One region of the Mesorhizobium sp. B2-4-2 genome, then DNA from elsewhere that is predicted to be linked to it. Evidence: predicted binding sites of a transcription regulator. Region 1 holds the regulator's gene; the other holds the start of a gene.
What was found. Region 1 encodes LexA, which represses DNA repair genes until DNA is damaged. Its sites were predicted from a motif close to TGTTCNNNNTGTGTTCNG; they were not measured.
Positions count from the first base shown of each region.

Region 2: FJ942_RS01700 (2'-5' RNA ligase family protein) is a predicted target of LexA. The motif match lies at 5,585-5,602, and genes of this name have one in related genera.

Region 1 covers NZ_VFVM01000009.1:169,310-183,870, reverse strand. The annotation lists gene bamA (outer membrane protein assembly factor BamA) at 1-669, shown strand, start outside; gene lpxD (UDP-3-O-(3-hydroxymyristoyl)glucosamine N-acyltransferase) at 746-1,804, shown strand; gene fabZ (3-hydroxyacyl-ACP dehydratase FabZ) at 1,797-2,261, shown strand; gene lpxA (acyl-ACP--UDP-N-acetylglucosamine O-acyltransferase) at 2,275-3,108, shown strand; gene FJ942_RS20755 (LpxI family protein) at 3,080-3,994, shown strand; gene lpxB (lipid-A-disaccharide synthase) at 3,987-5,165, shown strand; gene gltA (citrate synthase) at 5,243-6,571, opposite strand; gene gltX (glutamate--tRNA ligase) at 6,754-8,178, opposite strand; gene FJ942_RS20735 (ComEC/Rec2 family competence protein) at 8,282-10,732, shown strand; gene lexA (transcriptional repressor LexA) at 10,726-11,469, opposite strand; gene FJ942_RS20725 (TetR/AcrR family transcriptional regulator C-terminal domain-containing protein) at 11,922-12,599, shown strand; gene kynU (kynureninase) at 12,596-13,843, shown strand; gene kynA (tryptophan 2,3-dioxygenase) at 13,907-14,561, opposite strand, start outside.
Region 2 covers NZ_VFVM01000001.1:353,669-368,229, forward strand. The annotation lists gene FJ942_RS01675 (LacI family DNA-binding transcriptional regulator) at 1-985, opposite strand, end outside; gene FJ942_RS01680 (ATP-binding cassette domain-containing protein) at 1,101-1,892, opposite strand; gene FJ942_RS01685 (ABC transporter permease) at 1,896-2,882, opposite strand; gene FJ942_RS01690 (substrate-binding domain-containing protein) at 3,002-3,937, opposite strand; gene FJ942_RS01695 (fumarylacetoacetate hydrolase family protein) at 4,209-5,366, opposite strand; gene FJ942_RS01700 (2'-5' RNA ligase family protein) at 5,641-6,273, shown strand; gene FJ942_RS01705 (nuclear transport factor 2 family protein) at 6,405-6,758, shown strand; gene FJ942_RS01710 (ArsC family reductase) at 6,976-7,329, shown strand; gene FJ942_RS01715 (DUF488 domain-containing protein) at 7,516-7,869, opposite strand; gene FJ942_RS01720 (aminopeptidase) at 7,893-9,149, opposite strand; gene FJ942_RS01725 (LysR substrate-binding domain-containing protein) at 9,146-10,138, opposite strand; gene FJ942_RS01730 (hypothetical protein) at 10,232-10,432, shown strand; gene FJ942_RS01735 (YbfB/YjiJ family MFS transporter) at 10,509-11,669, shown strand; gene sbmA (peptide antibiotic transporter SbmA) at 11,785-13,044, shown strand; gene FJ942_RS01745 (polysaccharide deacetylase family protein) at 13,081-14,094, opposite strand; gene FJ942_RS01750 (tetratricopeptide repeat protein) at 14,286-14,561, shown strand, end outside.

The DNA of each region.
Region 1 (14,561 bases):
GTGTTGGATGGCATCGAGCAAAGCCCTTGGATCAAGTCGTCGGTCAGTCTGGGACTGGTCTACAACACCATCGACGACATGAAGAACCCGCATGAGGGTATCTATGCCACCTCCACCGTGGAAGTGGCCGGCCTCGGTGGCGATGCAAAGTTCGTCAAGGTGACGGGACGCGGCAGCGTCTATCAGACGCTGTCCGAGCAGCTCGACCTGGTTGGCCTTCTTTCGGGCGGCGCCGGCCATGTCGAAGGCTACGGCGGCGACGGCGATCTGCGCATCTTCGATCACTTCCAGAGCACCGATCGCATGATCCGCGGTTTCGCTTATGGCGGCATCGGTCCAGTCGACAGCGACGGTGCGGGTGACCACCTTGGCGGCACCACTTATTTCAACGCGTCGGCAGAGGCTCAATTCCCGCTGCCGGTCGTTCCAGAAAGCTTCGGCCTGCGTGGCGCGGTCTTTGCGGACGCAGCAACTCTCTACGGCAGCAAGGTTGCCAATGATTTGGTTGACCAATCGTCCGTGGGCATGAAATGGCGCGCCTCGGTCGGTGTCGGCCTGATGTGGGCTTCGCCGTTCGGCCCGATCCGTATCGACTATGCGATCCCGGTCAAGAAAGAAGCAAGGGACGACGTGCAGGAATTCAACTTCGGCATATCGACCCGCTTCTGACCGGCGGATGACGATGCTCCCGGATCGTTGAGGTCCGGGAGAAAATGTTCCGATCTAGCTGGATATAGCTTCTGGAATGACCGATCCGGTGTTCTTCGCGCCATCACGCCGGTATACGGCGGGCGAAGTCGCGAATCTGACCGGCTCGGTGCTTGTCGATTCCGGCCAGTCCGGCGTTTTCATCGACGCGCTGGCGCCGGCCAACGAAGGCGGCGAGAATGCACTCGTTTTCGTCGATGGCAAACGCAATTCCTCGCTGATGCCGTCGCTGCGGGCGGCTGCGGTGCTGTGTCCTGCGGAGTTCGCCGGCAAGGCGCCTGCCGCCATCGCCGTCCTTGTGCATCCCCGTCCGCAACAGGCATTCGCGCTGGTCGGACGACTGCTGTTTCCGACAGCGGCGACCCCGGGGCCGATGACCGGTGAAACCGGTATCTCGCCGCATGCCCATATCGATCCGAGCGCACATGTCGAGGAAGGTGCTGTCGTCGAAGCCGGCGCGGTGATCGGTCCTGCGGTGTCCATAGGCGCCGGCACCGTCATCGCGCCTCACGCCGTCGTCGGCCGTTCCTGCCAGATCGGGCGTGACGGCTATATCGGCCCGGGCGCCAGCGTCCAGTATGCCTTGATCGGCAACCGCGTCATCATCCATGGCGGCGCCCGGATCGGCCAGGACGGCTTTGGCTTCGTTGCCGGCGCCAAGGGGCCGGAACGTGTTCCGCAGATCGGCCGCGTCATCATCCAGGACGATGTCGAGATCGGTTCCAATTCCACCGTCGACCGCGGCGCCATGTCCGACACGATCATCGGCCAGGGCACCAAGATCGACAATCTCGTGCAGATCGCGCATAACGTCCGCATCGGTCGCAACTGCATCGTGGCCGGACTTTCGGGTATCTCCGGTTCCGTCGTGGTGGGCGACAATGTCACCATGGGCGGCGGCGTCGGGCTTGCGGATCACCTGACCATCGGGTCGGGCGCGAAGCTTGCCGCGAGAAGCGGATTCATGAGCAATGTGCCCGCGGGCGAGATCTGGGGCGGCTATCCGGCACAGCCGATGGCGGAAGCCATGCGCGAGATAGCCATGCTGCGCAAGCTCGCCAGGACCCGCAAACAGGGCGAGGGGAGCAATGGCTGACATCACCGGGACGACGCTGGAAGCAGTCGACATATTGGGGCTGATGAAGCTCCTGCCGCACCGCTATCCGTTTTTGATGATCGACCGCATCGTCGACATCGATGGCGACGAATCCGCTACCGGCATCAAGAACGTGACCATAAACGAGCCGCATTTTCAGGGTCACTTCCCCGAGCAGCCGGTCATGCCGGGCGTGCTCATCGTCGAGGCGATGGCACAGACTGCCGGGGCCATCTGCATCCGCAGTCTTCGCACTGAAAAGCCGTCGCTGGTCTATTTCCTGACCATCGACAACGCCAAGTTCCGCAAACCGGTCGTTCCCGGCGATCAGTTGAAGATCCATGTCAAGAAAATCAAGAAGCGCGGCAACCTGCTCAAATTCGCCTGTGAAGCCCTGGTCGACGGCAACAAGGCCGCCGAAGCCGAGATTTCAGCCATGATGGTCACCGGCGACTGACAATCGAATGCTTATGAAAATCAAGACATCCATCCATCCTTCCTCCGTCGTGGAGGAAGGCGCACAAATCGGCCAAGGCGTCCGCATAGGACCGCTCTGTTATGTCGGCGCAGATGCCGTGATCGGCGACGGCGTCGAACTGGTCAGCCACGTCTCGGTGATAGGCGCAACGACGATCGGCGCGTCGACCAAGGTCTATCCGATGGCGATACTGGGCGGACCGCCGCAGAACACCAAGCACAAGGGCGGCCGCACCACGCTCGTCATCGGCGAGAACTGCACGATCCGCGAAGGCGTCACCATGCATGTCGGCACCGATACCAGCCGCGGCGAAACGACGGTCGGCGACAATGGCAATTTTCTCGCCTACGCCCACATCGCCCATGACTGCGTCGTCGGCAAGAACGCCACCTTCGCCAACGGCGCGACGCTGGGCGGACACTGCGAAATCGGCGACAACGTCTATATCGGCGGTCTCAGCGCCGTTCATCAATTCGTGCGGGTAGGCGACAACGCTTTTCTTGGCGGGTGCTCGGCTTTTGTGGGTGATGTCATTCCCTATGCCATGGCGGCGGGAAATCGGGCCAGCCTGCGCGGCCTCAACATCATCGGGCTCAAGCGCTCCGGTCTGCCAAGATCCGAGATCTATCTGCTGCGCAGGGTCTATAAGACAATATTCGACCGCTCGCGCACCGTTGGCGAGAACATCGAATTCGCCAAGGCGGAATTCGCCACGTCACCGACCGCCATGAAGATCATCGATTTCATCTCCAGTCGCGGCAAGCGGCACTATGCTGTGCCATCGCTCAAGGGGAGCGATGGCGATGACGGCGATGACGAAGACTGAGGCGGCGGCAGCGGATTTCGTTCTCTCGCCGGGGGCCAGGGTCGGCATCGTCGCCGGCGGTGGCAGTCTGCCGGTGGAAGTCGCGCAAGGCCTGGCCGCGCATGGCTACCCGCCCTTCATCCTCTTGATGGAAGGTGAGGCCGACCGCCGGCAGGAGTTGCTCCGATACGAACACGACAGCCTCGCCCTCGAGCAGATCGGTTCACTGGTGGCGACGCTGAAGCGCCACGGCATCACTCATGTGGTCCTTGCCGGCGAAATCAGACGCAGGCCCCGGCTGACCGACATCCGTCCTAGCCTCGGCTTGCTGGCGATCGTGCCGTCGGTGATCATGGCGCTGGCGCGCGGCGATGACGGACTTTTGAAGGTGGTGACACGCGGCCTGGAGAAGCGGGGCATCAAAGTGGTCGGCGCGCATGAAGTCGTTCCCGAACTGGCCGCCGGCGAAGGCACGCTGACCGCTGCGAAACCAAAGCAATCGGACTGGCGCGACATCGAGGCGGCCAGGCTGGCCGCCAAGGCCATCGGCGCGCTTGATATCGGGCAGGCGGCGATTGCGATCGGAGGCCGGGCCATCGCGCTGGAAGGCATCGAAGGCACGAGCGGCCTGCTCGAAAGAGCGCGCGCGCTGCGCGGCCATGGCAGGCTTGCCGGAAAGACCCGCGGAGTGCTGGTCAAATGCGCCAAACCCGGCCAGGAGCTGCGGGCCGACCTGCCGTCGATCGGGCCGCAGACGGTGGAAGCAGCCCATGCGGCGGGGCTTGCCGGCATTGCCGTCGAAGCGGGGCGCTCTCTCATCCTGGAGGGGCCGGCGACGCTGTCGCGGGCGAATGCGCTCGGTCTGTTCATCGTCGGCCTGCCAGCGGCGGAGCCGGCGCATGGCTGACAAGGCGCTGAAGATCGCAATCGTGGCCGGCGAGGAATCCGGCGACCTGCTTGGCGCCGACATCGTGCGTTCGATCAAGCAGTCGATGGGGCGCGAGGTGCAGCTCGTCGGTCTCGGCGGCCGCCATCTGCAGGCGCTCGGGCTGGTCTCGCCGTTCGACGCCGGCGAGATCGCGCTCATGGGCTTCAGCGCCATCCTGAGTGACCTGCCGCGGCTGATGCGGCGGATCAGTCAGCTGGCCAGGACGGTCGCGGATGCGAAGCCCGACTGCCTCATAACCATCGACAGTCCCGATTTTTCCCTGCGCGTGGCCAGGAAAGTGCGCGCGGCCAACCCCACCATCCCGATCATCCACTATGTCTGTCCCAGCGTCTGGGCATGGCGGCCGGGCAGGGCGGTGGCGATGAAGCCCTATGTCGACCACATCCTCTGCATCCTGCCGTTCGAGGTGAAGGAGCTCGGCAGGCTCGGCGGACCGCCAGGGACCTATGTCGGACATCGCCTCACCCATGACGCGGGCGTGCTCTCGGCAGCCAGGACGCAGGCCCAACCGCGGGATCTTTCGCCGGATCGCCTGAAGACGCTGCTCGTCCTGCCCGGCTCGCGACGCAGCGAAGTGCGGCGGCTGCTCGAGCCGTTTGGGGAGACCGTGTCGATGCTGCGTGCACGCGGGCATCGCCTGCGGCTGATGTTGCCGACCGTGCCGCATGTCGCCGATGTCGTGCGCTCGGCGGTCGCTCGCTGGGACGAGAAGCCCGAGATCATCCTCGACGCTGAGCGAAAGTGGCAGGCCTTCGGCAAGGCTGACGCGGCGCTGATCGCGTCCGGCACGGTTTCGCTTGAACTGGCGCTGTCCGATGTGCCGATGATCTCCTGCTACCGGCTTGACCCTGTTGCGCGCATCGTGGCGCCATATCTCGTTTCGGTCTGGTCGGCGCTGCTACCCAATCTGATATCGGATCGGGCGCTGATCCCGGAATTCTACAACGAGTATGTCAAGCCGAACAATCTGGCCCGCCAACTCGAAGCGCTGTTCGCCGACACAGGCATGCGCAGATGGCAGAAGGACGGGTTCGCCGAGATCGCGCGGCGCATGACAACCGCCAAGCCGTCAGGCGACATCGCCGCGCAGGTGGTGATGGGGTATATCAAGAGAGTGAGTAGTGAGTAGTGAGTAGTGAGTAGTGAGTAGGATTACCGCTCTTTCCCTACTGACTACTGACTACTCACTTATTCACTTCTTCCTTTTTACCGCTTCGCGATCGGCACGTAGTCTCGCTCCGGCGCGCCGGTGTAGAGCTGGCGGGGGCGGCCGATCTTCTGGCGCGGATCCTCGATCATCTCCTTCCACTGCGCGATCCAGCCGACGGTGCGGGCGACGGCGAACAGCACGGTGAACATGGTGGTGGGGAAGCCCAGCGCCTTCAGCGTGATGCCGGAATAGAAGTCGACATTGGGGTAGAGCTTCTTCTCGATGAAATAGGGATCGGTGAGTGCGATCTTCTCCAGTTCCATGGCGATGTCGAGCAGCGGATCGTCCTTGATGCCGAGTTCGCCCAGCACCTCATGCGCGGTCTTTTGCATGATCTTGGCGCGCGGATCGTAGTTCTTGTAGACGCGGTGGCCAAAGCCCATCAGCCGGAACGGATCGTCCTTGTCCTTGGCGCGGGCGATGAATTCCGGAATATGATCGACATGGCCGATCTCGCCGAGCATGTTCAGCGCCGCTTCGTTGGCGCCGCCATGCGCCGGGCCCCACAGGCAGGCGATGCCGGCGGCGATGCAGGCGAACGGATTGGCGCCAGACGAGCCGGCGAGCCGAACGGTAGAGGTCGAAGCGTTCTGCTCGTGGTCGGCGTGCAGGATGAAGATGCGCTCCATGGCGCGCGCCAGGACCGGGTTGATCTTGTATTCCTCGCATGGCACGGCAAAGCACATGTGCAGGAAGTTGGCGGCGAAATTCAGTTCGTTCTTCGGGTAAATGAAGGGCTGGCCGATATGGTATTTGTAGGCCATGGCCGCGATCGTCGGCATCTTGGCGATCAACCGCATCGACGCCACCATGCGCTGGTAAGGATCCGAGATGTCGGTGGAGTCGTGATAGAAGGCCGACAGCGCGCCGACCACGCCGCACATCACCGCCATCGGATGCGCGTCGCGGCGGAAGCCGGTGAAGAAGCGCGACATCTGCTCATGCACCATGGTGTGGCGCGTCACGCGGTAATCGAAATCGTCCTTCTGCGCCTTGGTCGGCAGTTCGCCGTAGAGCAGGAGATAGCAGACTTCCAGGAAGTCGCCATGTTCGGCCAACTGGTCGATCGGATAGCCGCGATGCAGGAGAATGCCGGCGTCGCCATCGATGAACGTGATCTCGGACTCGCAGCTCGCCGTCGAGGTGAAGCCGGGATCGTAGGTGAAGGCGCCGGTGGTGCTGTACAGCGTGGCGATGTCGATGACGTCAGGCCCGACTGAACCACTTCGCACCTTGAATTCGTGCGTCTTGCCGGCGAATTCCAGCTTTGCCGTGGCTTCCTGGGTCTTGCCGCCCAGTTCCCGTCTTGTCGCAGCTTCGGTCATTGCAAACTCCTTCTTGTTTCCTGATGCCGGCAAAGGCAAATTCTGCAAAGCGACACGTCGAAGTCACCGAATGCGCGTATTCGCGACCGCATTTTAGGAAGTGCGTGCCAGATTGGGCCAAGGCTCAATGTTGCACTGCGAAACGCGCCTTTCAATGCCAATCTTCTTGGGCCAGATTGCTCCTAATCGATTTGATCCGCGATGCGCGCCAGGCTCTCCTCGCGACCAAGCACGGCGAGAACGTCGAACACGCCGGGCGAGGTGCTCTTGCCGGTCAAGGCGGCGCGCAAGGGCTGGGCGACGGCGCCGAGCTTGTGGCCGCCGGCCGTCGCATAGTCCCGGATCGCGGCTTCAGTCGAGGCCGCCGTCCAGTCGCCTGAAACCGCCTCGAGGGCGTCGCGAGCGCCACGCAAAATCTTGCGCGCCTCGTCATTGAGCAGCAGGGCTGCCTTTTCGTCGATCGGCAGTGGCCGCGCGGCTAACAGGAAGGCGGCGCCGTCGACAAGTTCGACCAGCGTCTTGGCGCGCTCCTTCAGGCCCGGCAGCGCTGCCAGCAACTGCGCCCTGTTCTTGTCGTCGAGGCGTGCGGCCATCGCCGGGCCGCCCTCGAGATAGGGCAAGGTGGCAATGAAGATATCGAACAGCTCGGCATCGCCCATGCGGCGCATATGGACGCCGTTCAGCGCCTCCAGCTTGGCGAAATCGAAGCGGGCGGCGCCCTTGTTCACATCGCCGATGTCGAACCATGCGATCATGTCCTGGATCGACATGATCTCATCGTCGCCGTGGCTCCAGCCGAGCCGAGCCAGATAGTTCAGCAGCGCTTCGGGCAGGTAGCCCATGGCGCGGTAGGCCTCCACGCCCAGCGCGCCGTGCCGCTTCGACAGCTTGGCGCCGTCGGCGCCGTGGATCAGCGGTATGTGCGACATTGAAGGCACATCCCAGCCCATGGCGTTGTAGATCACGGTCTGGCGGGCGGCATTGGTCAGGTGGTCGTCGCCACGGATGATGTGGGTGACGCCCATGTCGTGGTCGTCAACGACGACGGCATGCATGTAGGTCGGATTGCCGTCCGAGCGCAGGATGATGAAGTCGTCCAGATCCTTGTTGGGAAAGCGCACGTCGCCCTGGACACGGTCATGCACCACCGTCTCGCCTTTGGTCGGCGCCTTGATGCGGATCGCGCCCTTGACGCCAGGAGGCGCCTGCGAAGGGTCGCGGTCACGCCAGCTTCCGTCATAGCGCGGCGGCAGGCCCTTGGCCCGCGCCGCGTCGCGCATTGCCTCAAGCTCGGCAGGGGTCTCGTAGCTGTAGTAAGCCTTGCCCATGCGCACCAGCTCCTCGGCCACCTCGCGATGGCGCGGCGCGCGCTCGAACTGCGAGACGGCGTCGCCGTCCCAGGTGAGGCCGAGCCAAGTCAGTCCTTCGAGAATGGCTGCTGTCGCCGCATCGGTGGAGCGCTCGCGGTCGGTGTCCTCGATGCGCAGCAGCATCGTACCGCCGGTGTGCTTGGCGTAGAGCCAGTTGAAGAGCGCCGTACGCGCGCCGCCGATGTGCAGGTAGCCGGTGGGCGAGGGGGCAAAACGGGTGACAACCTTGTCGGACATACAACTCTCGGGAAACGTCTGGAGCGGGGTGCGGATCACACGCACTTTCGCGCGTCGCGCGTTCATGTAGCATAGGGTGTCGAGGGCGCAAGGGGCAGACCCGATGGCTGGAGCGGGCAGGGGCGCGGAGGAAGGCGAGGACGTCGTTGCCGGCGTCAGCGAACGCTCTTTTTTTGCCACGCCCGCGCCCGCCTCATTGCCGCTGGCGTTGTCGCCCCTACAGCAGCCGGGCAAGTCGCCGCCGGCGGATGTTTCCACGCCGCCCGGCATTCCCGCAGCCGGCGCGGCCGTGCGTCTGCGCCGTGAGTTCGGCCGTGCTTCATGGCCTCGTCTGCGCAACGGCGTGGCCAGAGCGTCCGAGCTCGAACTCGATCGGGGCATAGCCTTCCTGCTCGTGCCGGTGTTCCTGGCATGCGGATCGATCGCCTATTTTTCGCTGGCGGCGGAGCCGGGCTTTGCCAAGCCTGTCGCGGTCGCGATCCTGATGTCGCTGTGCGCGCTCGTTTCACGCTCATGGCCGAAAACGCATCTGTGCTTCATGGCGGCGCTGTTGTGCGCGCTCGGCATGCTCGCCGGCAAAGTCGAGACGTGGCGAGCGGGAACGCGGATGCTGGGCTCGGAAATCTCCACGCAAATCACCGGCCGCGTCGTTTCGGTCGACCAGATGGAGACCGGGCGCATCCGGCTGACCATCGATGTGACATCGACCGCGCGGCCGAAACTACTCTACGCGCCGGAGCGCGTTCGCCTTTCGGCACGCAAGGTGCCGGCTGAAGTGACGGCCGGTTCGCTCGTGACCGGCTATGCCAGGCTGTTGCCGCCGACCGGACCGGTGCGGCCGGACAGCTACGACTTTTCCTTCGACAGCTACTTCGCCGGCATAGGCGCCAGCGGCTTCTTTCTCGGCAACCCCAAAATCGTCTCAGCCGATGACAGGCCGCTGTGGGCCGCCCTTTCAGCCGCCATCGAGAGTGCTCGCGAAAGCATTGCCGACCATATCAGGGGCAGCATCGGCGGTGCCGAGGGCGAGATCGCCGCGGCGCTGATCGTGGGTGTGCGCGCCGGGATTCCCGACGAGATCAATGAAGCGATGCGACGCACCGGCATCTACCACATCATCTCAATTTCCGGGCTGCACATGGCGCTGGTCGCCGGCACGGTCATGGGTCTGCTGCGTGGCGGCTTCGCGCTGTTCCCGAATTTTTCCTCCCGCCGGCCGGTCAAGAAATACGCGGCCGCGGCGGCACTTTTCTCGATCGCCGCCTACCTCGTCATTTCGGGCGTCGTTGTCGCCGCCGAACGCAGCTTCATCATGCTGGCGGTGATGCTGATCGCCGTTCTGTTCGATCGGGCGGCACTCACCATGCGCAATCTGGCTATTTCGGCGATCGCCGTCATCGTGGTGTCGCCGCACGAGGTGGTAGGGCCGAGCTTCCAGATGTCGTTCGCCGCCACCGCGGCCCTGGTCGGCGCCTATGCCGGCTGGTCGGATCGCAAAGCCGACAAAGCGCGGACCCCGCCGCCGCAACGGACCTTGCCTGGCCTGCTGACGCGAAAATTGCTGCTGGCGACAGGTGGGCTGGCGATGACCTCGATTATCGCGGGAAGCGCCACGGCGCTTTTCGCCATCTGGCATTTCCAGCGCGTGTCGCCGCTCAGCCTGTTCGCCAATCTTGCCGTCATGCCGATCGTTTCTGTCGTGATGTTCCTTGCGGTTGCCAGCGCGCTGCTGATGCCGTTCGGGTTCGATGGACCATCCCTTTATCTGATGGGCAAGGGACTGACCGCGATGATCGCCATATCAGGATGGATCTCGCAACGCTCGCCGGTCGACGCGGTCGGGTTGATTTCGCAGCAATCCGTCCTTCTGGTGGCGATCGCCCTGGTCATCGCGACGATGGCCACGACATGGCTGCGGCTGGCGGCACTTCCCTTCGCGCTCGCCGGCCTGTTGACCGTCTCGGACACGCGCACGCCGGACGTGCTGATTTCGGAGGATGCCCGCCTGGTGGCGTTGCCGATCGGCGGCGGCGAGCTCGCGATCAACCGGGCGCGCCCGAACGAATTCACCGTCGATAATTGGAAACGCGCGCTGAAGTCCGAAACCATCGTTGCGCCGGAACTGTTCGACAGCGGAGACCGACAGTTCGACATCTTCGATCCCGCGCAACTTCCGGCGGGAGCGCCTTTCTATTGCTTCACGGGCCTGTGCATGGCCCGGCATACCTCGGGGGCGATCATCGCGCAGGTGGAGGATCGCAAGGACGCCTGGAGGGCCTGCTCCTATGCGGATCTGATCGTCATCAACGACCCCGCGGGCTACGATCCCTGCCACAATCCGCTGGTTCTCGTCATCACCAAGCGGCAGCTCGCTCGTAAGGGAAGTGCCGCCGTCTTCTTCGACCAGCAATCGGCGACGGCACCGGCACGGGTCAGCTTTGCCGTCGACAGGCCATATCGGCCTTGGCACGAACAGCGGAAATTCTCACGCGAGGCAAGGGGACTGCCGCCTTACCGTAAACCCGAAAAGCCCACCGCCGACCCCGCTCAGTAGCGCCTGATCAGGCCGACCAGCTTGCCTTGCACCTTGACCCTGTCCGGTCCGAAAATACGTGTTTCATAGGCCGGATTGGCAGCCTCGAGCGCAATCGAAGCACCCTTTCGGCGGAAGCGCTTCAGCGTTGCTTCCTCCTCGTCCACCAGGGCCACGATGATCTCGCCGGGACTTGCGGTGTCGGCATTGCGGATGATGACCGTGTCGCCGTCGAAAATGCCGGCCTCGATCATCGAATCGCCCTTGACCTCCAGCGCATAGTGTTCGCCGCCCATGATCATGTCAGGCGGCACTGAAATGGAATGCGTCTGATGCTGGATGGCGTCGATCGGCACACCCGCTGCGATGCGACCCATGACCGGGATCGACACCGCTGAAACCGCGTCGTCGTCATTGCCGGCAGCGGGCAGACGCGAAGACGTCGCCGGCTTGATCTGCCGGCTAGGGCTGCTGCCCTGTCCGAGGCTGCCCTGGATGACGCTCGGGGAGAACTTCTTTGCCGCGTTAAGACCCGGCGCGATCGAGTCCGGCAGGCGCAGCACCTCCAGCGCGCGCGCCCGGTTGGGCAGGCGGCGAATGAAGCCGCGCTCCTCCAACGCCGTGATCAGCCGATGAATTCCCGACTTGGAGGCGAGGTCCAGCGCTTCCTTCATCTCGTCGAAGGACGGCGGAATGCCGCTTTCCTTCAGCCGTTCATGGATGAACATCAAGAGTTCATGTTGCTTGCGCGTGAGCATGGCGGCCCCCAAAGGCATTGCACGAAGGGTCTGGAACCAGAATCAGAAAACAAACCCAGAACAAACACTATCTGTTCCAGTTGTGTTCCGCAACCATTTAAAGTTTAATGAATTTGTTAAGGCGACGGAAACGAAATGCCCTCCCGCAGCCAGCATCCTGCCAGCGCGGTCCGTCGTCAATGCGCTCCCAGGCCCTTTGAAACTATTTTGGTTAATGGCCTGTGGCCCGACCGGTCTCCACTCTTGGCACAAGCCTGCAAGCTGGGTGACCGGCAGGTGCGGGGTGCGTTTGGGCGGATTAGAAACCCCTGCGGCTCGTGAACGAAACGAAACCAAAATGCCAACTTCCGCCGGAAAACGGCCAGACACCACCACTGGTCGCGACGGGCTGCGTTCGTTCGTTCGCTTGACGAAACCGTATAATAATGTACGGTTTTCGAAGAGGAACACCAATGACCACGCCGAAGCAGGCCGCGCGACGCGAACGGATAGAGGAGGCCGCCTATGCGGTGCTCCGGGAAGCCGGCTACAAGAGCGCCTCCCTGCTTGCTATCGCCAAGCGGGCATCGGCCTCGAACGAAACCCTCTACAACTGGTACGGCAACAAGCAGACCCTGTTTCGATCCTTGATCGAAGCCAATGCGGGAGAGGCAAGGAAGCTGCTGGAGGACGCCCTTCACCAGGCGCGCGATCCGCTCGAAACCCTGAACTTGCTCGGGCCAGTCCTGCTGACCCTCGTGACGGGCGACAAGGCGGTGGCGCTCAATCGCGCCGCGGCCGGCGACGTCAACGATACAGGCACGCTTGGCCAATCGATCGCGCAATTCGGCCGCAATACCATAATGCCGCTTGTTGGCGACCTGCTTCGAACCGCAAGTCGGGCCGGCCCGATCGCCTGTGACGATCCTGCCGAAGCCGCCGACATCTACATCAGTCTTTTGATCGGCGATCTCCAGGTTCGCCGGATCGTTGGGGTGCTCGAGGAACTGCCTCGGGCGGAAATCGAGCAAAGATCGAACCGGGCGTTCACCCTGTTCTTGCGCCTCTATGCGGCCAGCCCTTGCCCGGGCGGCAAAACAGCCGGCCCGTTTCCAGGGCGCTCTTCTCACCGAGGAACATCGCGACCATGAGCAAAATTCCCGATCTCGCAGCGATCGAGGCAATGGACACCGCGGATCCGCTGCGTGCCATGCGTGACCGCTTCACCTTGCCCCAGGGGGTGATCTATCTCGACGGCAATTCGCTGGGCGCCGCTTCGCCAGCCGTGTTCGGCGAGCTGCAGAAGGCCGCCACGCAGGAGTGGGCGCAGGATCTCATCCGCGCCTGGAACACCGCCGGCTGGTTCGACATGCCGGTCGAACTCGGCGACCAACTCGGGCGCCTGATCGGGGCCGCCGCCGGCCAGACGGTGGTCTGCGATACCACCTCGATCAACATCTACAAGGTGCTGCATGCGGCACTCGGGATGCGGCCGGACAGGTCAGTCATCATCGCCGAGGGGGACAGCTTTCCGACCGATCTCTATATGGCCGAAGGCGTTGCCTCGACGCGGCCGGGCACGGTGCTGCGGCTCGAGGGTGTCGATGCGCCGACCATAGAAGAACTGATCGACGAGCGGGTCGCGGTCATCCTGGTCAACCACGTCAACTACAAATCCGGGCAGTTACGCGACATGGCCGCGCTGACGCGGACGGCACATGATGCCGGCGCGCTGATTGTCTGGGATCTCTGCCATACCGCCGGCGCCTTGCCCGTCGAGCTCGACCGTTCGAATGCCGATTTCGCCGTTGGCTGCACCTACAAATATCTCAATGGCGGCCCGGGTGCCCCGGCCTTCATCTACGCGGCCGAGCGCCACCATGGCGATGTCCGCCAGCCGCTCAGCGGCTGGTGGGGCCATGCGCGGCCATTCGCCTTCGAACAGGGTTTTGCTGCCGGCACAGGCATCCGCCGGTTTCTCTGCGGCACGCAGCCTGTGCTGTCGATGCGCGCGCTCAAAGGGGCGCTCGATGTCTGGAACGACGTCGACATGGCAGAGGTGCGCAGGAAGAGCATGGCGTTGACCGATCTGTTCATCCAACTGGTCGAGGCAAAATGCGGCGCCTACGGCCTCGAACTCGAAAGCCCGCGCGATGGCAATGAGCGCGGCAGCCAGGTTTCGTTCCTCCACCCGCATGGCTATCAGGTGATGCGGGCCTTGATCGAGCGCGGCGTGATCGGCGATTTCCGCGCGCCATCCACGATTCGCTTCGGCTTTACGCCGCTTTATGTCGGCTATGTCGATGTCTGGCAGGCTGTCGAGGTGCTGGAAGACATTTTGCGCACGGACGCGTGGCAGGAGGCGCGTTTCGCCGTCAAGGCGGCGGTGACTTAAGAGCCTGTCGCTCAGAAAAGCGCAGTGGGTTCGGGATAACGATATGCAGTCGGCAAAGCTACGTCAGAGCCGGGTGCGGACCTTCCACAGCTCCGGGAACAACTCCACCTCCAGCATCTTCTTCAGGTAGGACGCGCCCGATGTGCCGCCGGTGCCGCGCTTCATACCGATGATGCGCTCGACCGTGGTGACGTGGTTGAAGCGCCAACGGCGGAAATAATCCTCGAAATCGACCAGCTTCTCGGCGAGTTCGTAGAACATCCAGTAGCGCTGCGGGTCGCGGTAGATGATCTGCCAGGCGACAAGGACCTCTTCGTTCTCGGTCCGCGTTTCGCGCCAGTCCGTACGCCTTGCGTCGGCACCGATGTCGAAGCCGTTACGGGCGAGCAGCAGCAGCGCCTCGTCGTAGAGCGACGGTTGCGCCAGGATCGCCTCCAGTTTCTCGCTGAGGTCCGGCCGGTGCTTGTGCGGTCCGAGCATTGCGAGATTGCGGTTGCCGGCCATGAACTCGATGGCACGGTACTGCCACGACTGGAAGCCCGAGGACTGGCCAAGCGCGTCGCGGAACTCGGTGTATTCGCTGGGCGTCATCGTGCGCAGCACGTCCCAGGCATTGTTGAGCTGCTCGAAGATGCGGGCGACGCGCGAAAGCATCTTGAAGCTCGGTTCGAGACGGTCGGCGCGGATGGAGCGGATTGCGGCGCCGATTTCGTGCAGC
Region 2 (14,561 bases), on a different contig from region 1:
GCTCGATGAATTTCCGCGTCAGGTAGGGCGCCGATGATGCGATCGAGCCAAGCAGGCGGATGACCGATTGCTCGGCGATCAGCCTGGCATTCTGGTCGATGACGACGTCGGCGAGATCGTCGACGAGATAGCCGCGCGTTTCCCTCGTCAGGTCGTGACAGATGAATACCGGCTTGCGGTTGGGCCTGGCCTCCCGGATGGCCTTGGCAACGCCGGAGCGTCCGGCTCCAATGCAATAGATGCCGAGCAGTTCCGGCTCGTTGCGCAGCGCCTTCATGGTTTCGGCATAGCTGGCACCGGTCTCGTCGTTGATCTCGACGGCGCTGCTGACGCTCAGGTTGGGGAACTCCTCGCCGAGCACGGAGCGGAAACCCATCTCACGTTCCTCATGGCCGCGATAGGAGCGCGAGCCGACCACCATCGCCAACTGGCCCTCGCGGCCGCCGAGGAAGCGCCCCATCAGGAGTGCGGCGGTCCGTCCCGCCACCCGGTTGTCTATGCCGACATAGGCCGAGCGTGGTGCGGCCGGAATATCGGACACCAGCGTCACCAGGCGAATGCCGGCCTCGACGATGTCGCGCAGGATGTTGCGCGTCCTGGGATGATCGACGGCGATGACGCCGACGCCGTTGGCTTTCAGCGACAGGTTTTCGACGGCGGTCTGCAAAGCGTTCGGCGAGATTCCGGCGAGGTTGTGGATCCGGCACGAGGCAACGAGCGGCAGGCGCGAGGCATAATCCTCGATATGCCTGGCCAAATCCTGCATGAAGGCGTTGCTGCCGATCGGCAGGAAGAATTCCAGATTGGCCGGCCGCGAGGGGAGCGTTACCTGATCGGCGACCGGCAGATAGCCGAGCTGCTTGGCGGCCTCCATGACGCGCTGCCGGTTGGCCGCGCTGACCCCCTTCCGGTTGTTGAGCACCCTGTCGACCGTCGCCGTCGACAGTTCGCAGTTCCTGGCGATGTCAGAGACGGTGGCTTTCATGCCGCAACCCTATTGCCGATGCGATGGCACGCCAGACGGGCGATTTGAGCGGCGCCGATCGCGCCCATCGCCCGGACGCCCATTCTGCTGTTTCGCAGGGATGTTGCGCTCGTCCTCAATGCGATCCCTTGCCATCGGCGATGGCGTCGCGGATCTCCTTGTCCGACATGCCGGTGATGACGCGTTCAACCTCCGCCACGCTGGTCGTCTTGGGGTCGATGTCCCCGGCCACCACCTTGCCGCGCCGCATGACGACGATGCGGTCCACCACCTGGAAGACATGGTGGATGTTGTGCGCGATGAAGATGCAGGAATGGCCGGAATCGCGCGCGCTGCGCACGAAGCTCAGCACGCCCTGGGTTTCGGCGACGCCAAGATTGTTGGTCGGTTCGTCGAGGATGATGAGATCGCTGTCGAAATGCATGGCGCGCGCGATCGCCACCGCCTGGCGCTCGCCGCCGGAGAGCGAGCCGATCGGCGTGGTCGGCGGAATGTTCTTGGAAATGCCGACCTGCTTGAGCAGGTCGCGGGCGACCGTGTTCATCGCCTCCTGGTCCATGCGGTTGAGGAAGCGCGGCGGCTTGATCGGCTCGCGCCCGAGGAACAAATTGCGGGCGATCGACAGTTGGGTGACCAGCGCCGAATCCTGGTAGATGGTCTCTATGCCGTTGGCGATGGCGTCGCTGGTGTTGCGCAGGTTCACCTTCTTGCCGCGGATGAAGATGTCGCCGCTGGTCAGCGGCACCGCGCCCGACAGCACTTTGATCAGCGTCGACTTGCCGGCGCCATTGTCGCCGAGCAGGCCGACGATCTCGCGCTCGTTGACATGGAAATTGGCGTCCACCAGCGCCTGCACGCGCCCGTAGGACTTGCGGATGTTCTGCATGCGGATCAGTGGCTCGGCCATGGTTCACGTCCCTGCCTGATGCCGGCGTTCCAGCCATGAATGAAGCGCCATCATGCCAAGGATGATCGCGCCGATGAAGATGTTGTAGGCAAGGCCGGGCACGCCGATCAGCACGATGCCGTTGCGCATGACGCGCAGGATCAGGATGCCGAGCACGGTGCCGATGATGGTGCCGCGCCCGCCCGTCAGCGCCGTGCCGCCGATCACCACCATGGCGATGACCTCGAGTTCGTAGCCGGTGCCGCTGTTGGGGTTGGCCGCCGAGGTGCGCAGCGAGGAGATGACGCCTGCAAGCGAGGCCATGACCGAGGACAGCACGAACAGGCCGATCTTGACGCGGCTGACATTGACGCCGCGCGCCCTCGCAGCGTTCGGGTTGCCGCCGGCGGCCTGGATCCAGTTGCCGGTGCGGCTTTGCGTCAGCACATAGCCCAGCGCGATGGCCGCGGCGATGAACCAGAACAGCGACATGTAGATGCGGAACGGGCCGATGAAGAAATCGCCGACCAGCGCCTCCGCCAGCCAACTGCCCTCGGCGCTCCAGGTGCGCTGCGGAAAGCCGTCGGTGACGAACAGCGCGGTGCCGCGCACCACCAGGAGCATGCCGAGCGTGACCAGAAAGGACGGGATCTTGAGCTGCGTGACGAACCAGCCATTGACTAGGCCGATGAAGGCGGCGACCAGCAGCGCGAGGACGAAGCCCATCTCCAGCGAGGTGAGGCCGCTGTTGAACAGCGTCCACATCAGCACCGGCGAGAAGCCGAACAGCGAGCCGACGGAAAGGTCGAATTCGCCCGACGTCATCAGCAACGTCATCGCCAGCGCGATCAGCCCGAGCTCGACCGTGAAGGCCAACGTGTTGGAGATGTTCTGGGGTGACAGGAAGTCGTGGTTGAAACCCCAGAAGACGGCGATCTCGACGACGAGCAGCACGAAGGGGCCGAATTCCGGCCGCGCGATCAGGCCTTGGACAAGCGAACGATTTTCCACGTGTAACCCGCGACTGGTTGGAATGGGCCGGACCATCGGGCCGCATCAAACGGCTCGATACCAGGCGAAAGGGCGGGACGCCGCACGCCCGGTGGACGCGCGGCGCTGGAGATCAGGGGCTATTTGCCGGACAGGATCTTGTCGTAGATCTCGGCGGTGTCTTTCTCATAGAGCGCGCCGGTGATGACGTTGAAGCCCGGGGGAATGCCGCTTGCGGCCATGTTGGCGAGCGACAGCGCGACATAGCTGGTCGCCTGCGGGTCCTGCCACTGGCCGGCATTGACGTAGCCGTTCAGCACTTCCTGGGTGGTGTCGAGCGAGTTGCCCCAGCCGACGACGGGGATTTCGCCGGGCTTGACGCCGACCTGGTCGAACACGCGTTTGATCGAGCCGGTGACGAGGTCGCCAAGGCCGATGATCGCCTTCACCTTGGCCTTGTTAGCGGTGAGATAGTCGACCATGCGGTTGATCACCTCGGCCTGGTCGAGCGTCGCCTCGGTCACCTCATAGGTGATGCCGAGCGGCTCGAACACGCTCTTGATGCCTTCCTCTTCCTGCACGCCATAGGTGGCGCCGGGAATCTCGACAGGCATCCAGACGAAGTCGCCCTTCTTCACCAGGCCCTTGTCGACCAGATACTGCGCCCAGTGCTTGCCGAAGGTGACATTGTCGCCGCCGACATAGGCGTTGAAATTGGCCTTGGGATCGGGCGTGTTGAAATTGATGATCGGAATGTTGGCCGCGCGGGCTTCCTTGACGATCTCGACAAGGCTGCCCGGATCGGGGCTGGTGGTGGTGATGCCGTCGGCCTTGGCCGAGATCGCGGCCCGCACCGCCTCCTGCTGCGAGGCGACGTCGCCATTGTGGAACGAGGTGTTGACGGTATTGCCGGTGTCCTTGGCCCATTGCTTGGCGCCGGCAAGGAAGTAGGTCCAGACCGGATCGGCCGGGCCGCCATGTGAAATCCAGTAGAACGTCTTGGCCTGCGCCGCCGCCGGAATGACCGTCAGCGCGACCAGCAGGCCGTATAGAACCACTCTTAGCCGTGTCAGCATTTGATTTCCTCCCGTTTGAAACTGATCAGTTCGAAACCGCCCTCTTGATCGGGCAAGACCGCGTCCTCCCCGCCAACGCCGTGTTGGATGATCAGAGCATCCTCTTTTTCGACAAATGGCAAGCCTCCGCCTGTCAGTCGTAGTCGGCGCCTGACGGGGCGCCATCAGCGGTCCCATCAGATTGCATCAGTTCGGATGATTTTCGCGGCAGGCGATACCGGCCTCGAGGGTCGCCGGAGCGATGATTGACCGCCCTCGGGCGAACCCAGAGCTAGAGGAGGCCGGCCCTGGCAAGATCGCGCATCAGATGGCTGGCGCCGTAGGTCCAGTGCGGGCAGTCCGGCGACAGTCGCACCCGGTTGACCAGCGCGCCGAATTTCTCCGACGAGATGGTGACGATGTCGCCGACCTTATGGGTGAAACCCTTGCCCTTCTCGCCGCGGTCCTTCGAAGGCACGAACATGGTGCCGAGATAGAGCGCCAGGCCGTCCGGGTACTGGTGATGCGGGCCCATGGCAGCCGCTACGAGCTCTTCGGGAGAGCGGCTGATCTCGGCCATCGAGCTCGCGCCCTCCAGCGAGAACCCGTCCTCACCTTCCACTTTCAGCCGGACCACGGCCCGCTTTACGTCGTCGATGGAGAACGTGCCGTCGAACAGGCGGATGAAGGGGCCGAGCGAGGCGGAGGCGTTGTTGTCCTTGGCCTTGCCGAGCAGCAGCGCGGAGCGCCCTTCGACATCGCGCAGATTTACGTCGTTGCCGATGGTGGCGCCGACGATCCTGCCGCTTGAGGCGGCGATCATGGCGATCTCCGGCTCCGGATTGTTCCAGGTCGAGACGGGATGCAGGCCGACATCGGCGCCGAAGCCGACCGAGGCCATCGGCTGGCATTTGGTGAAGATCTCGGCGTCGGGGCCGATGCCCACTTCCAGATATTGCGACCAGGCGCCGCGTGCGATGAGCTTGGCCTTGATCTCCATCGCTTCCGGCGAACCGGGCTTGAGCTTGGACAGATCGTGGCCGATCAGCCCGGCAATGTCGGCGCGGATGGCGTCGGCCTTTTCCGCCGAACCGCGCGCCTGTTCCTCGATGACGCGTTCCAAAAGGCTGACGACGAAGGTGACGCCCGAGGCCTTGATCGCCTGCAGGTCGACGGGGGAGATGAGATAGGGCCTTGCCGGATCACGCGTGGCTTCGAAACTGTTGGCCGCGATGCCGTCGAGCGAGCCGATCGGCTTGCCCTTGGCCGAGCGCACATAACCGGCCGGATCGGCCATCTCGCAGATATCGCGCACGGTCGGCGCCGTGCTCGACGTGATGTCGAAGACGGTGCCATCACGCACCGTGACCACCAGGGGATGCGAGGCGTCGCTGCTTCTGGCGCGCCCGACAAAAAGGCCTTCGGCGGGCAGATGCATCGGGTTTGTCATGCGTACGGTCCTCTGATCATCAAAAATGCGGCTCGCTGGTTCGGCGCGGCACTTTCACCGGATTCCTGTCAAAGGTCTATCCCGTTTGTGGTGAGCCAGGCGCCATATCTGCCGGCGTCGTCGGCGATTGGCGTACCGCAAGGAAGCACTCCTTCAGGGGTTGGATGCATGCGGCGGTGCGGGAGCCCCAACGCCTGCGTCATTTTTCGGCTTGCGGTTGTTCTCGTTTTGTTCTAATATGCCCAACCTGAGTCAATTGGCGGACGAGATCAGTATGAGTGGGCAACCCGCATTCGGAACCGCGAAGAACGGCCAGGCCTTTTTCCGATGGGAACAGGCCGGGAAGCATTTCCACCGGCTGTTCTTTGCCATCCTCGTCGGCAGCGCGATTGCTGGTCGTCTCGCGCGAAAGGCCATTGCCTTGAACCGTGAGTTCGGATTGCAAGGCTGGCTGGTTCCGGAAAATCACATCCACATCTCGCTTGTCGGGCTCGGCGACCATGAGGAGTACCCGCAGGAGCTGGCAGAGGCCGCCTGTCATATCGGATCGATGATCGTTGCGAAGCCCTTCGAGGTCTCGTTCGATCGCCTGTCGGCTTTTGGCGGTGGTGCACTGGTCCTGCGCGGCAGCGATGGCAATCCGCCGCTGCAGAAGTTCTGGCGTGACCTCACGGCGGTGATCTCGGACAGCCCGCTAAAACCCTTTCTCACCAGGTCCATCGAACCGCATGTTACATTGCTTCGTGATGAAGTGGGCGTTCCCAGCATTCGCGAGCGGTCGATCGATCCGATCGGCTGGACTGTCCGGGATTTTGTGCTGATCCACAGTCTCATTGGGAAGGGCGCCTACAAGCAACCCGGACGTTGGCGGCTGACCGGCCAGGACGATGCACTGCCCGCCATGTGAGAGCCTGGAATCGTCCTCGCATAGTCCGCGCGGTCCATCATCCTGACATGGCATGTCAGCTACCAGACGGCACGACGATGGCAGGCCGCCAACCTTTCCCTATTTGCAATGCGTCTGAACAGGAGGAACACATGACCAACACGGAAATTGCCAAGGATTTCACGGAGCTTCTCAAGCGCGGTGACTACGAAAGTGCTGCCGAGAAATACAACGCCGACGACATCGTCAGCTATGAGGCCATGGAGGGGCCGATGGCCGTCTGCCGCGGCAAGGACGCCGTCAAGCAGAAAGGCCAGTGGTGGCAGGAAAACAACGAAGTCCATGGCGGCTCGGTCGAGGGCCCTTATGTCAACGGCGACCAGTTCGCCGTGCGCTTTACATTTGACATAACGCCCAAGGCCACGGGCCAGCGTGTCACCATGGACGAGGTTGGCCTGTACACGGTCAAGAACGGCAAGATTGCCGAAGAGCGCTTCTATTATTGAGACGGGTTTTCGGCTGTCGGCACATTTCGCCGCATCCTGAGCGGCCAGGATCATGTCCTGGCCGCTATCCGACCTGATGCACATCGTCGTCACGGATCGGCGACCGCGCGCCCGCCATTGAAGAAACTTACTCTTCGATGGTTCTGCCGGGCCGCTGGCAAAGCGCGCCGGGGCTGCTTAATCTGCGGCCAGATTCGAAGTCCGGAAGGCACCTGTTTTGACGATCACCATGTACGGCATCACCACCTGCGACACGATCAGGAAGGCCCGCGTCTGGCTGGATGGCCACGACGTGCCTTACCGGTTCCACGACTATCGGGCCGAAGGCATCGAGGCGGGCAGGCTGGATGGCTGGGTCCGCAAGGTCGGCTGGGAAAAGCTGCTCAATAAGGGCAGCACCACGTTCCGCGAGTTGCCGGACAAGGATAAGCAGGGCCTGGATGAAAGGAAGGCCAAGGCACTGATGCTGGCCAAGCCGACGATGATCAAACGGCCTGTGCTCGAGGTTGGCGACCGCATCCTGGTCGGGTTCAAGCCGGATGTTTATGAGGCGGCGGTGGTCGGGAAGTAGGGCGCGGTACACTCTCAATTCGTCATCCTAGGGCGGAGCAAGGAGCGAAGCGACGCGGCGCAGACCCTAGGATCCATGCCGTTACTTTTGGGCGTCGCAGCCGTGCTGATTCTGCTCCGTTGCATTTCCGGACGGACGTCACGGCATGGATCCTCGGGTCAAGCCCGAGGATGACTAAGGGACAGGTCACTGTCCTCTCAGATACCCCGCCAGTGCCACGGCATTGTTGTGCGCCTCGTCATGGGCGCCGTAGAGCAGCGTCACCTTGCCGTCGCGGAGCAGGGCGCGCAGTTGCGCCACGGCCTCGCCATTGCCTTCCAGTTCGGCACGATACCGCTTCTGGAACTCGGCCCATCGTTCGGGCTCGTGCCCGAACCACTTGCGCAAGTCGGTGCTCGGCGCGATGTCCTTCAGCCATAGCGCCAGCGCGGCATGCTCCTTGCTGACGCCACGTGGCCAGACTCGATCGACCAGGACCCGCTGCCCGTCATCGAACGAGGGTGGTTCATACACCCGCTTGACCGCGATCTCGAAGGCCATCCGCTCTCCTTCGTGCGCTCTCGTCAGGCCCACTCGCCCTTGCGCATGACCGGCACGCGACTGCCGTCCCTGCCGACGCCGTCGATGTCGATCTTGTCCGAGCCGATCATCCAGTCGATGTGGATGAAGCTCTTGTTGCCGCCGCGCTCCGCGATCTCGGCCTGGCTGAGCGAGGCGCCGTCGACGAAGCACTTCGAATAGCACTGGCCGAGCGCGATGTGGCAGGCGGCGTTTTCGTCGAACAGCGTGTTGAAGAACAACAGGCCGCTCGCCGAGATCGGCGAGGAATGCGGCACCAGCGCCACTTCGCCAAGCCGGCGTGCGCCCTCGTCGGTGTCCAGCACTTTCTTCAGCACGTCCTCGCCCTTCGAAGCCTTCGCCTCGACGATCCTGCCGCCCTCGAAACGCACCGAGATCTCGTCGATCAGCGTGCCCTGGTAGGAGAGCGGCTTGGTCGATGAAACATGGCCTTCAACCCGCCGCGCATGCGGCGTGGTGAAGACCTCCTCGGTCGGGATGTTGGGATTGCAGGTGACGCCGTTCTTGGCGGTGGAGGCGCCGCCCATCCACTCATGGCCGTCGGCCAGCCCGACCGTCAGGTCGGTGCCCGGCCCGGTGAAATGAAGCGCATGGAAAGCATGGCCGTTGAGCCATTCGGTGCGGCTGCGAAGGGCGGCATTGTGCGCCTTCCAGTTGCCGATCGGATCTTCCACGTCCACCCGCGAGGCGGCAAAGATGGCGTCGGCGAGCTTGGCCACCGCAACGTCGTCGGCATCATCGGGGAAGACCTGCTTGGCCCAGGCGAGATCGGGATAGGCGACGATGTTCCAGTTGATGTCGAAGCCGGTGATCTTTTCCAGCGCCGGCTGGTAGGCCATCGAATTGGCCTTGTTGGCGCGCGCCACGTTCGCCGGGTCCTGCGCCGACAGGAGCGAAGGATCTTCGCCGCGCACGGCAAGTCGCGCCGCATTGTTGGAGAAGGCTTTGGCCATGCCTTCATAGAGCCAGCCGGCGGCGCGGTCGAAGCCGGCGTCCGCGCCATAACGAAAGCGCGCCAGCGTGATCTCGTCATCGTTGAAGATCGGCGTCACCAGCCCCGCGCCGGCCTTGTAGGCATGCTCGACGATGCGCCGGGTCAGCGGCAGCGCGGCGATGGAGGAGGTCAGCACCAGGTCCTGCCCGGGCTGCAATTGCAGCCCCACTTTGATGGCGACTTCGGCCAGCCTGTCGAGCTTCACCGGGTCGATCGTTGCGGAAACGCCGCGCGAATGTGTGGTCATGATCCTGCCTGCCGTAGTTTGATGTCGGACTCTACATAGACCGGCGCCACGGTGCTTTCCACCGTGATCGCATCGCTCGTGCCCGTCTTCGCGGAGCCGAACCGCGCCATCGTCGCCTCGATCTCTTCCCTGATCCAGAGCTTGAAATCCCGGACCTTGCGGCTTTCGGCCTTGGCGGCGGAGGTCACCAGCCAATAGCCAAGCCCGCTCTGGGCGCGGATCCCGAACGGCGCGACGAGCCGCCCGTCCGCCAGCGCGTCGGCGGCGAGCAACTGCCAGCCCAGCATCACGCCATGGCCGGCAATCGCCGATTCCAGGCAAAGCATCGGATCGGTGAAGCGAGCGCCCTTCAGGAAAGTGACTGGTTCGACACCGGCGGCGTCGAACCAGCTTTCCCAGTTGATCATCGCTCGTTCGTCGGTAATCGCGCAGGTCTGGGCAAGGTCTTCGATCGATTTCAGTTTCTTCGCTATCGAGGGCGCGCAGACCGGGAACACCTCTTGTGCCAAAAGCAACTCCGCCTTGCTGGCCGGCCATGTGCCGTCGCCAAGCCGGATGGCGATATCGATATCGGAATGGTCGAGGTCGGCCAGCCGCACCGAGGCGTCGATGCGCAACAGCACGTTGGGATGCCGGGTGAAGTGATGCGACAGCCGCGGCAGCAGCCATTTCGAGGCGAATGCCGGCGCCACGGAAACCACCAGCGTGCATTGTCGCGCCTCGTCGGCCAGCGCCACGGCCTGGGTGAGCTCGCGGAAACCCGCGCCGAGGCGCATCGCGAACATGGCGCCGAATTCCGTCAGGACCAGCCCCTTGGCCGTTCGCTCGAACACGGCCTGGCCGAGCTGCTGCTCCACGCGCTTTATCTGCTGGCTGACGGCGCTGGCCGAAACGTTGAGTTCGCCGGCGGCCGCGGCGAGCGAGCCGAGACGGGCGACGGTCTCCACGGCGCGAAGGCCGTTGAGGTGGACGCGGTTGAGCATGGCCATTGAGTTTTTCTAAACCAGCGGGGCTGAAATCTCAATTGAAAGTGATGCCGAAAGCGCAGACTTTATTCACGGGACAGGCCTGCGGAGGCTGACATGTTGAGGCTGTTATCGTCGCTCAAGATAGTATTCCCTGTGCACGAGCCGCCAGACGGCTGCGAAATGGTCGCCTGGCTGGCCGATCCGCTTGCGCATCCCGTGCTCGACGCCATGTCGGAGCGTGAGCTCGGCGACATGCCGTTCCGGCTGACGGCGCGACGCACCGCCCACGAGACGGCGCAAGCGGGCTGCCGCTGATTGGTGCTGACGGTCCGGCGCCTGGCCCAACGCAAGCGCGTTGTGTCGCCGGTCTTCGCACTTATTGTGCACCGCGATGACATCCGCCACCTCAACAGCGCTGCGGTTCGCTTTCGCCGGCATGATCGCCATGGCTGTCGCCATGGGCATTGGTCGTTTCGTCTATACGCCGATCCTGCCCGGCATGATGGAAGAACTCCATCTGTCGGCGGCCGATGCGGGCTGGATCGCGTCAGCCAATTATCTCGGCTACCTCGCCGGCGCCTTCGCCGCGGCGGGCGGCTGGGCGCATGGACGCGAGCGCCTGCTGATGCTGGCCGGCCTCGGCGCCAGCGCCTTGCTTGCCGCGCTGATGGGCTTGTCGGATACGATCGCCGCCTTTCTCGTCATCCGCTTTCTTGCAGGCCTGGCCAGCGCCTTCGTCATGGTGTTCCTGGCCAGCATTGTTTTCAGCCATCTTGCCGCGGCCGGCCGCAGCGATCTGCAGGCGTGGCATTTCGGCGGCGTCGGCCTCGGCATCGCCCTGTCCTCGGTGCTGATGGCGGCCCTGGTCAGCGAACATGCCGGCTGGGCGGCGGGTTGGCTGTGGTCGGCGGCGATCTCGGCTTGTGGCTTCGTCGTGGTGGCGCTGCTGGTGGACAGCGGTCCGCTGGCCAGCGGCGATACCGGCCGCGAGCCGGCGCTGCCAAAAGACCGCTCGCTGACCAAGGTGATCGTCGCTTACGGCTTGTTCGGCTTCGGCTACGTGGTAACGGCTACCTTCCTTGTCGCCATTGTCCGGCAAGGCGGCGGCGGACGCGTGTTCGAGGCGGTGGTCTGGATGGTCACCGGTCTTGCCGGCTTTCCCTCGGTCTGGCTCTGGCAGAAGATATCGGCGCGGATCGGCCTATACGCGACCTATGCGCTGGGATGTTTCGTCGAGGTCGTCGGCATTGTCGCAAGCGTCGCGGTGGGCGGGCGCACCGGGCCGCTGCTCGGCGGCCTGCTCGTTGGCGGCACGTTCATCGCCATCACCGCGCTTGGCCTGCAGACCGCGCGGCAACTGGCGCCACAGGCCCCCCGGCGGACCTTCGCCTTGATGACGGCTTCGTTCGGTCTTGGCCAGATCATCGGCCCGATTGCCGCCGGGCTCCTGGCGCAGGCGTCGGGCGATTTCTTCCTTGCCTCGATCGCCGCCGCGGCCGTTCTGGTCGCCTCCGGCGTCATCATATGGTCGGCCGCGCCAAAATCGCCATGATTGTGGGTTTGCTCGGTGCCGGGCATCGGGCATGGGCATTTTCTTTCCCCCTAATGTGTGACTTTATGCCTGCTGAACCCAGCTGATTTGCGCAAAAATCGAGGAATTCGCCACAGTGTTCGTATCCTTCTTCCCGCAGCCGAAGCTGTTTTTCTCTTCGGCCGCCGTCTGGAGCCTTGCGGCGATCCTGTTCTGGTTTTTCGGGGGTGAGCAACTGGGCGCCGTCTTCGGCCTGCCGCCGGCAGCAGCCGGTGCACCGCCCATTATCGGCATCGCCGTCCTCGTCTCGAAGCCGTTTCTCTGGTTCTACATCTACTTCGCGTTCTGCGTGGTCGCTTTCTATGCGTTCTGGAGCTGGTATTCGCCGCATCCGTGGCAACGCTGGTCGATCCTGATGACGGCGGTCATCCTGTTCTTCATCTATTTCAATGTGCAGGTCAGCGTCGCCGTCAACGCCTGGTACGGGCCCTTCTTCGACTATGTGCAGGGGCTGATGTCGGGCACCGGAAAATCGACCAACGCCGAATTCTACATTGGGCTGGCCGATTTCTCGTGGCTTGCGCTGGTCGGCATGAACGTGCAGGTGGTCAACGCCTTCATCGTCAGCCATTGGATCTTCCGCTGGCGCACGGCGATGAACAACTATTTCGTCGAGAACTGGGGCAGGCTGCGCCACATCGAGGGCGCCTCGCAACGTATCCAGGAGGACACGATGCGGTTTTCCCAGATCATGGAAGATCTGGGTTCCAGCTTCGTCCAGTCGATCATGACGCTGATCGCCTTCCTGCCGGTCATGATCCAGTTGCAGGCCCATATAACCGAGTTGCCGATCATCGGCGCGATCCCCCAGCCATTGGTGGTCGCGGCACTGGCCTGGTGTCTGTTCGGAACGATTTCGGTCATGATTGCCGGCATGAAGCTTCCAGGGCTGCAGTTCCGCAACCAGCGCGTGGAGGCGGCCTACCGCAAGGAGCTCGTTTACGGCGAGGATCATGCCGACCGGGCCCAGCCCGCCACCACCGCCGCGCTGTTCGCCAATGTTCGCCACAATTATTTCCGGCTGTATTTCCACTACATCTATTTCAATGTCGTCCGGTACACCTACCTGCAGGCCGACAATATTTTCTCGCTGCTGATCCTCGGGCCGTCGCTGGTCGCCCACAAGATAACGTTCGGCGCGCTGAACCAGATTTCGAATGCATTCGGCAAGGTGACAGGTTCCTTGCAGTTCCTGCTCACCTCCTGGTCGACCATCGTCGAACTGCAATCGGTGCATAAGCGCCTGCGCGCCTTCGAGGCGACGCTGCAGGGCGAGCCGCTGCCGGAAATCGACCAGCGCTATCTGGCGCGGCAAGGCGCCGAGGATCCCGCTTAAGTCAGGAAAGACCTGGGTGCGAAACGGGTCGGCGGCTCAGCCGCCGACGGAAGCCTGCTTCTGGCCAGAACCCTGCCGCGAGATGTAATCGCGAAAACTGATGCATTCGACGTCTGATTTGACGCAGACCTCGCCGGCAAAACGCTCCAGCGCGTTCCAGTAGGCGCCGTCATTCATCAGCGCGAAATGGAAGCCGAGTTGCAGCGGAACGCGCTTGCCCCGGTATTGATCCTCGAAGGCGGCGCGGAAAGCCTGGTAGGTGCGGTCCGCGAACTCGCCTGCCTTGCTCGGCCGCTCGAAGCCGCCGGAATGCCTGACATAGAGATTGTAGTCCATGGCGATCACCGGCCGCGATTTCGGTCCTTCCGGGATCTGCGGCAGTGAAAAGCGCGCGAGGCCGGCGGTGGTCGGCGGCTGGACCGGGCCGCGCGAGACGCCGCTGGCGTCGAACCGGTAACCGGCGGCGGGCAGCGCCTCGTAGAGCGCCTTGCTCGTCGACAGATAGGGCGCGCGGAAGCCAACCACCGCATGCCGCGCGAAATCGCGCCAGCCGGTCGGCTCGGGCTCGATGCCGTTGATCGCATAGGCGTTTTCGAGGATGTGCTCGAACGAGGCGAACTCCTTCAGCCAGTCGGCCTTGCTCCAGTCCTTGCCGTCGAAATGGCCGCAGCCATGACTGGCGATGTCATGGCCTTCCGATGCCGCAAGCCCGATCTGCTCCAGCCGCTGGCTCACTTCCTGCGTCGAGGCGGCGAAGCCGATGTTGGATTTGCCCGATGTCTTGCCCGGCGCGGTGTATTGGCTGCGCGTTTCCGATGACAGCAGGAAGACACAGGAGAGGAAATAGGTGAAATGCGCTCCGGTGCGCTTCGCCAGCGCCCGGCTGCGCTTCCATTGCGAGATGTCGCGGGCGCTGTCGAAGGAGATGATGACGACCTGCTTCGGCCTTGCCGGCAAAGGCGCCCGCGAGCCGGGTGGATCGGCGAAAGCCGCACCGGCCGTGGCAAGCGAAGCGAGACAGAACGCGGCAACGCGAGACGAAAAGGATATTGGCAACAGCTACTGACCCCGGGGCGGTTTTGGCCCCGCTATAGCGCAAATGTGGCGTGGGTGCGGTGGCCTTTTCGTCCGTTTGCCCCGCGAATAGGTGATTTTCCGGTCGAACCCCTTCCATGCCGACAAAATTTCGCTAAAACGCGGGCTCGCGAACGCTCCGGCCCGGGGCAGGAATGGTTTTATTGATGTCCGACGACAGTTTTATCCGTGAAGTCAACGACGAGATCCGTCGCGAACAGGCGCAGAAGCTGTGGGACCGTTTCGGCCCGGCCCTGCTTGTGGTCGCGGTGCTGGTCGTGCTCGGCACCGCCGCCTTCGTCGGCTACCGCTACTGGGACGAGACCCGCGCCAACCGTTCGGGCGATGCCTTCTCGCAAGCGTTGAAGCTGGCCAATGACGGCAAGAACGACGAGGCGCTGGCCGCGCTCGATCAATTGGAGAAGGATGGCTACGGCGCCTAT